Linked DNA regions of Niveibacterium microcysteis. The protein of the gene in region 1 binds, or shares a complex with, the protein of each later gene. Links are inferred from orthologs where the notes say so. Each region holds a gene or a part of one and is shown on either strand. Other genes may lie near its edges.

Evidence for each region.
Region 2: the proteins of pmbA (region 1) and tldD are in contact, whole or in part, in a solved structure (PDB 5NJ9), measured with the Escherichia coli proteins. The link is inferred for Niveibacterium microcysteis from one-to-one orthologs.

Annotation. Positions count from the first base shown.
Region 1 is NZ_CP071060.1:1,436,646-1,439,960, forward strand. What follows is about bases 178-3,176. They hold pmbA (metalloprotease PmbA), read right to left. Parts: upstream 2,350-3,176; coding sequence 1,006-2,349; downstream 178-1,005. Other genes in these bases: JY500_RS06675 (TRAP transporter substrate-binding protein), read right to left, coding at 178-824; yjgA (ribosome biogenesis factor YjgA), read left to right, coding at 2,419-2,994; mog (molybdopterin adenylyltransferase), read left to right, coding at 2,991-3,176. Also shown: more of JY500_RS06675, read right to left, coding at 1-177; more of mog, read left to right, coding at 3,177-3,315.
Region 2 is NZ_CP071060.1:3,363,750-3,367,014, forward strand. The notes cover bases 31-2,979. They hold tldD (metalloprotease TldD), read right to left. Parts: upstream 2,257-2,979; coding sequence 805-2,256; downstream 31-804. Other genes in these bases: JY500_RS15235 (hypothetical protein), read right to left, coding at 31-794; JY500_RS15245 (carbon-nitrogen hydrolase family protein), read right to left, coding at 2,267-2,979. Outside these bases: more of JY500_RS15235, read right to left, coding at 30-30; more of JY500_RS15245, read right to left, coding at 2,980-3,040; JY500_RS15250 (YhdP family protein), read right to left, coding at 3,070-3,265. UniProt on the Escherichia coli protein: Metalloprotease involved in CcdA degradation. Suppresses the inhibitory activity of the carbon storage regulator (CsrA).

The DNA.
Region 1 (3,315 bases):
GCGTGTGCGTAGAGGCAGGCGTCTTCAAGAATCGTCTTGTATTCCTTCGGCAGCGACTCCCACTGCTTCTGGTTCACATAGACCGACAGCTGCGGGCCGCCTTCCCACCAACCGGGGTAGTAGTAGAACTTGGCGACCTTGTTGAAGCCGAGCTTCTCGTCGTCGTAGGGGCCAACCCACTCGGCGGCGTCGATGGTGCCTTTTTCAAGGGCGGGGTAGATGTCGCCGCCCGGAATCTGTTGCGGTACGGCGCCCAGCTTGGCGATTACCTTGCCGGCGAAGCCACCGATGCGCATCTTGAGGCCTTCGAAATCCTTGACCGTCTTGATTTCCTTGCGGTACCAGCCGCCCATCTGCACCCCCGTGTTGCCGCATGGGATGTTGTAGATGTTGTAGTCCTTGAAGAACTCGCGCAGCAACTGCAGGCCGCCGCCTTGCATCATCCAGGCCGTCTGCTGGCGGCTGTTGAGGCCGAATGGCAGGGCCGTGTCGAAGGCGAAGGTCGGATCCTTGCCGACGAAGTAGTACGACGCCGAATGGCCGATTTCCACCGTGCCATCCTTGACCGCGTCGAGCACGCCGGGGCCGGGAACCAGCTCGCCCGCCGCGAATACCTGGATCTGGAACTTACCGCCGGTGGCTTCCGCGACGCGCTTGGCCATCGTCTCGGCGGCACCGTAGATCGTGTCCAGGCTCTTGGGGAAGCTTGATGCCAGCCGCCACTTGATGGTGGGCAACTCGGCGGCCATCGCCGGGCCGGCGACGGCGGCGGCACCTGCGGCAAGGCCAGCGCCAGCGTTCTTCAAAAATGAGCGACGTTCCACGTTGTCTCCTCTCCTGTTATGGGGTTGTTCGTGTGGGAACGTCGCGACTATACGAGAGCTGTCGCGCAAAGGTGAAGTGTGGTTTTGGCGCAGCGCCGGCGCCGCGAGAGCCTTGTCCTGTAAGGCTCTCGTAAGAAATTCGGCAACCCCTCGCGGGGCATGGGGTTGCCAGTGCGCTCGCTCAGTCGCCGGCAACCGTCATGTTGCCAATCAGCACCGATCCGCATTGTTTCGAGCCACGCACAAGCATGTCGTTACCGCAGGCGACGATGTCGCGGAACATGTCGCGCAGGTTGCCTGCAATCGTGATCTCGTGCACCGGGTACGCAATCTCGCCGTTCTCAACCCAGTAGCCGGCCGCCCCGCGCGAGTAGTCGCCGGTTACGGTATTCACGCCATGGCCCAGCAGTTCAGTGACAAACAACCCACGCCCCATTTTCTTGAGCAAGCCGGTCAGGCCGAGCTTGCCGGGCTGCAGGATCAGGTTGTGGCAGCCGCCGGCGTTACCGGTGGACTTCAGGCCCAGCTTGCGTGCCGAGTAGCTGCCGAGGAACCAGCCGTTGAGCGTGCCGCGCGTGACGACTTCGCGGCGCGCGGTCGCGACGCCTTCGTCGTCAAACCAGCTGCTGGCCAGGCCGCCGGGAATGAACGGGTCTTCGAGCAGCGTTACCGCATCCGAGAACACCTGGGTGCCGAGGGTGTCGAGCAGGAATGAGCTGCGCCGGTAGAGGCTGCCGCCGCTCGCTGCGCTGACAAAATGCCCCAGCAGGCCGGCGGCCAGCGGGGCTTCGAACAGCACGGGCACCTCGCAGGTGTTCAACTTGCGGGCGTTCAAGCGCGACAGAGCGCGGCGCGCCACATAGTCGCCGATCGCTTCGGGGGCCGGCAGATCGAGCGCGTTGCGCCGGGTGACGTACCAGTCATCGCGCTGCATTCCATCGCCTTCGCCCGCGATCATCGAGCAGCCAAGACCATGGCGTGTGGTCGCATAGCCCTCGCAGAAGCCCAGGCTGTTTGCCGATACAAACTGGGTTTGCTGCGTTGATACGCTCGCCCCTTCGGAATTCGTGACGAGTTCGCTGACCGAAAAGCCCGAGGCCTCGCAGCGCCGGGCGAGTTCGATCGAAGCGTCCACGTCGGTCGCCCAAGGGTGGAAGAGATCCAGCTCGCGCGGCTCCCGTGCCAGCTGCTCCGGGTCGGGCAAACCCGCCGCCGGGTCGCTGGCGGTGAAGCGGGCGATCGATACCGCCGCGGCCACCGTATCGCGCAGCGCCTGCGGTGCGAAGTCGGTTGTGCTTGCGTGGCCGCGCTGCTGCCCCAGGTACACGGTGACCGAGATGCCCTTGTCGCGGTGGTACTCCAGCGTGTCGACTTCCCCCTGGCGCACGCTGACCGAATGCCCCCAACCCTCCGAAACATCGACGTCGCAGGCCGATGCGCCTTGGCCCTTGGCGCTTTTCAGCACATCGGCGGCAATCTCGCGCAGTGCATCCTGGGTGAAGCTGAATCCATTTGAAGTGGCCATGCCGGGGCATCCGTCGGGTCGAAAGCTATAATTTTACGTTCATGTGGCCAAATCGCCTTCGGAAACTCCATGCACCGCAATCCACAACACCAGAATGACGACGACTCGGACGAGTACGACGGCCCCAGCAAATCGCAACGCAAGCGCGACATGCACAAGCTGCAGGACATGGGGGCTGAGCTCGTAGCGCTGTCGCCCGCGCGCCTCGCCAAGGTGCCTTTGCCCGAGCGCCTGCACGACGCGATCCTCGAATACGCCCGTGTCGGCAAGCACGAAGCCAAGCGGCGCCAGTTGCAGTACATCGGCAAGCTGATGCGTGAGGTCGACCCTGCGCCGATTCGCGAGGCGCTGGACGCCTTCGCCGGCGTGTCGCGCGCCGAGATCGCCCGCCAGCACAAGCTCGAACGCCTGCGCGAACGCTTGCTGGAAGACGAAGGCACGCTCGGCGATATCGCCGCGGCCTACCCGGACGCCGATCTGCAGCATCTGCGTAACCTGCGCCGCAACGCCATCAAGGAACGTGAAGCGGCCAAGCCGCCGCGCGCTTATCGCGAGATCTTCCGCATCCTGCGTGACTTCGAGTACGCCGACGACGGCGAAGGGCAGAGCGCAGGCGAAGAGGGCGGCGAGGGCGACGAGGCATGAGCGATACGCTGCGCATCGGCCTGGTTTCGATCAGCGATCGCGCCTCGTCCGGGGTCTATGAAGACAAAGGCCTGCCAGCGCTGACGGAATGGTTCGGCGCCGCGCTGCGGAGTCCGTGGCAGGCGGAAACGCGGCTGATTCCCGATGAGCAGGCTGTCATCGAAGCCACGCTGATCGAGCTGTGCGACCTTGCCGGCTGCCATCTGGTCCTGACGACCGGTGGCACCGGCCCGGCGCCGCGTGATGTCACACCCGAGGCCACGCTTGCGGTTGCGCACAAGGTGATGCCCGGTTTTGGCGAGCAGATGCGGCAGATCGGTC
Region 2 (3,265 bases), 1.9 Mb from region 1 along the record:
CGCGCGTGGCACGGCAGCCAGGAACGGGCTCAGGCGAGGTGACCGCAAAAGCTGTCGAGGAGTTCGCGCTCGCGTTCGGCGAGATTGGCAGCTTGCGTGGTCGCCTTCAGGTCCTCCTTGGTGGCAAGCGCCTGATCCAGGAACGCCCACTGCTGGCGTGCGAGTTGAAGATCGCCCTTCGCTGTGTCCGGCAAGCCAGTGTCCGCGTTGAGCGAATCAAGGCGGGCGGAAAACGTCTTGCGCATCTGATCCAGTTGCAGCGACGCGTCGGGCGCTGCCTGACTCCACTGGCGCATCAGCGCGATGCGGGCCATGCGCTGGGTCAGCATGCGTGCCTCGCTCGCATCCGCAACGCGACGCGCTTCGTCACCCGCCTGCGCCTTGGCAAGTTGATTGACGAGCTTCATGCCCTGCTCACCCAGGTCCTGCGCCAGCGACGCAACACGGCGCACGCCTTCCGGCGCGGGTTTCGCTCCCCAGGCCATGCGGTACACCCGCCAGCGCTGTTCGATCAGCAGCATCTGCTCACCATGCACGCTGCGTCCGAGGGCGGCGAACAGCTGATCGAACGCGCGGGTCGAATCCTGCAGATGCAGGCCGGCGCGCTGAACGTCGATACCCACGCCCATCTGCATCCAGTACTTGCCGATCCGCTCGGCATGCATCGCGAGTTGCCCCGCCTGGTTGATCAACACGCGTGGCGACACCTGCGGCGCGGCCTTCTTCACCGCAGCGGCGAGCGGGCCCGAGACCAGCGAGGCAAAGCCCAGCAGCACAAGCTCACGTCTACGCATCAAAGCCTCCTTACGCGGTACCGCCAACCGTCAGGCCATCGAGCCGGATCGTCGGCTGGCCGACGCCGACCGGGACGCTCTGCCCTTCCTTGCCGCAGGTGCCGACGCCCGGATCCAGCGCAAGGTCATTCCCGATCATTGAAACCCGTGTCAGCGCGTCAGGGCCGTTGCCGATCAGCGTCGCCCCTTTCACCGGATAGGCCAGTTTGCCGTTCTCGATCATCCACGCCTCGGCAGCAGAGAAGACGAACTTGCCTGAGGTGATGTCGACCTGCCCGCCACCGAAATTGACCGCGTAGAGGCCGCGCTCGACCGACGCGATGATCTCCTGCGGATCATGCTGGCCGGCCAGCATGATGGTGTTGGTCATACGCGGCAACGGCAGGTGCGAAAACGATTCGCGGCGACCATTGCCGGTGGGTGCCACGCCCATCAGCCGCGCGTTGGTCATGTCCTGCATGTAGCCGGTGAGGATGCCATCCTCGATCAGTACGGTGCGTTGCGTGGGATTGCCTTCGTCGTCGACCGTCAGCGATCCGCGACGGCCCGGCAGGGTGCCGTCATCCACCACGGTGACGCCCTTCGCGGCGACGCGTTCACCAATGCGGCCAGCAAAGGCCGAGCTGCCCTTGCGGTTGAAGTCGCCCTCGAGGCCATGGCCGATCGCCTCGTGCAGCAGGATGCCTGGCCAGCCGTTGCCCAGCACCACCGTCATCATGCCGGCCGGCGCGGGCCGTGCGGCAAGGTTGGTACTGGCTTGGTGCACCGCTTTCTGCGCGAAATCGCGCAGCACTTCGTCGGTAAAGGCGGCGTAATCGTGACGGCCGCCGCCGCCGGCCGAACCCTGCTCACGGCGCCCGCCCTCTTCCATGATCACCACCACCGACAGACGGGACAGCGGCCGCACATCGGCCGCCATGTGGCCATCAGCGCGCGCCACCATGACCACTTCCCAGGTTGCCGCGAGCGAGGCCATCACCTGAGTCACGCGCGGGTCGAGGCCACGAGCGATCTGCTCGATGCGTTCGAGCAGGCGCACCTTCTCGGCATCCGGCAGCGAACCGATCGGATCGTGCGCCGGGTACAGCGCAGGCCGCTGTTTTGCGGCGCGCACCGGCACCACGGCGGTTGCACCCGCCGCAGCGATCGCGCGCGTGGTCTTCGCCGCCGCTTCCAGTGCTGCGGCGCTGATGTCGTCCGAATAGGCGAAGGCGGTCTTCTCGCCGCTCACCGCACGCACGCCAACCCCTTGCTCGATGTTGAAGGAGCCGGACTTGACGATGCCCTCCTCCAGGCTCCAGCCCTCGGCGCGCTGGTATTGGAAGTACAGGTCGGCATAGTCGAGGCGATGTGCCATCAGCGTGCCAAAGCATCGCTCGATCGAAGCCAGGTTCAAGCGCCCCGGTGCCAGCAGCAGGCGCTCGGCGGTGTCCATTGCGCGCTCGGTTGTCGTAGTCGTCATGTTGTTCCAGTCAAAGTCGGCGGTGCTGCAGGGCCGGCAGGCTCTCGCGCAGCGTGCGCTGATGTTCGGTGTCGATGTCGCCCAGCACCACGCCGGCGCCGCGTGGCAGGTGCGCCAGCACCGTGCCCCAAGGGTCGATCAGCATGCTGTCGCCCCAGGTGCGACGGCCGCCAGGGTGCTCACCCCCTTGCGCGCTCGCCAGCACGTAGCAGAGGTTTTCAACGGCCCGTGCGCGCAGCAACACTTCCCAGTGCGCGCGGCCAGTGGTTTCGGTGAATGCAGCGGGCAGCACGATCAGTGCCAGATCGCCCATTGCACGGAAGAGTTCAGGGAATCGCAGGTCGTAGCAGACCGAGAGCCCGACGCGGCCAAACGGGGCATCGAAGGTGACGACCTCGGCGCCAGCCTCAATCGTGCGCGACTCATCATAGGCTTCCGCACCCTTGCGGAAGCCGAACAGATGCAGCTTGTCGTAACGCGCGACGCGGTGTCCGGTGTCGTCGTACACCAGGATCGCGTTACGCACCTTGTCGTCCGCTTCAGCGGTGAGCGGGATCGTGCCGCCGACGAGCCACACCCGATGCCGTACGGCGGTCTCGGCCAGAAAGCGTTGCAACGGGCCATCGCCATCGGGCTCGCGCAGCGCGAGCTTGGCCGTTTCGTCCGGCGAGATCAGCGCAAAGTACTCGGGCAACACCACCAGCTGCGCCCCACCCGCAGCAGCGTCGGCAATCAGCCGCTCGGCCTCCTGCAGGTTTGCCGCAACGTCGGGGCCCGACACCATTTGCACCGCGGCCACACGGTATGCCTTGCTCACTGCTCACCTCCGTTGTTGTCCGAATGTGCGGCGCCGCCCGAGAGCTTGCGCACCCGCGGTTCGTCCCAGCTGCCGTCCACGGCGTACTCGTAGGTAAAGATCTTCTCGATCGGGTCGCGCAAGACCTTCTGCGCAAGATACGCCACCAGGCCGACCGCCGGGTTGAGCGTGCCGATCGCCGGCCCCAGCGCC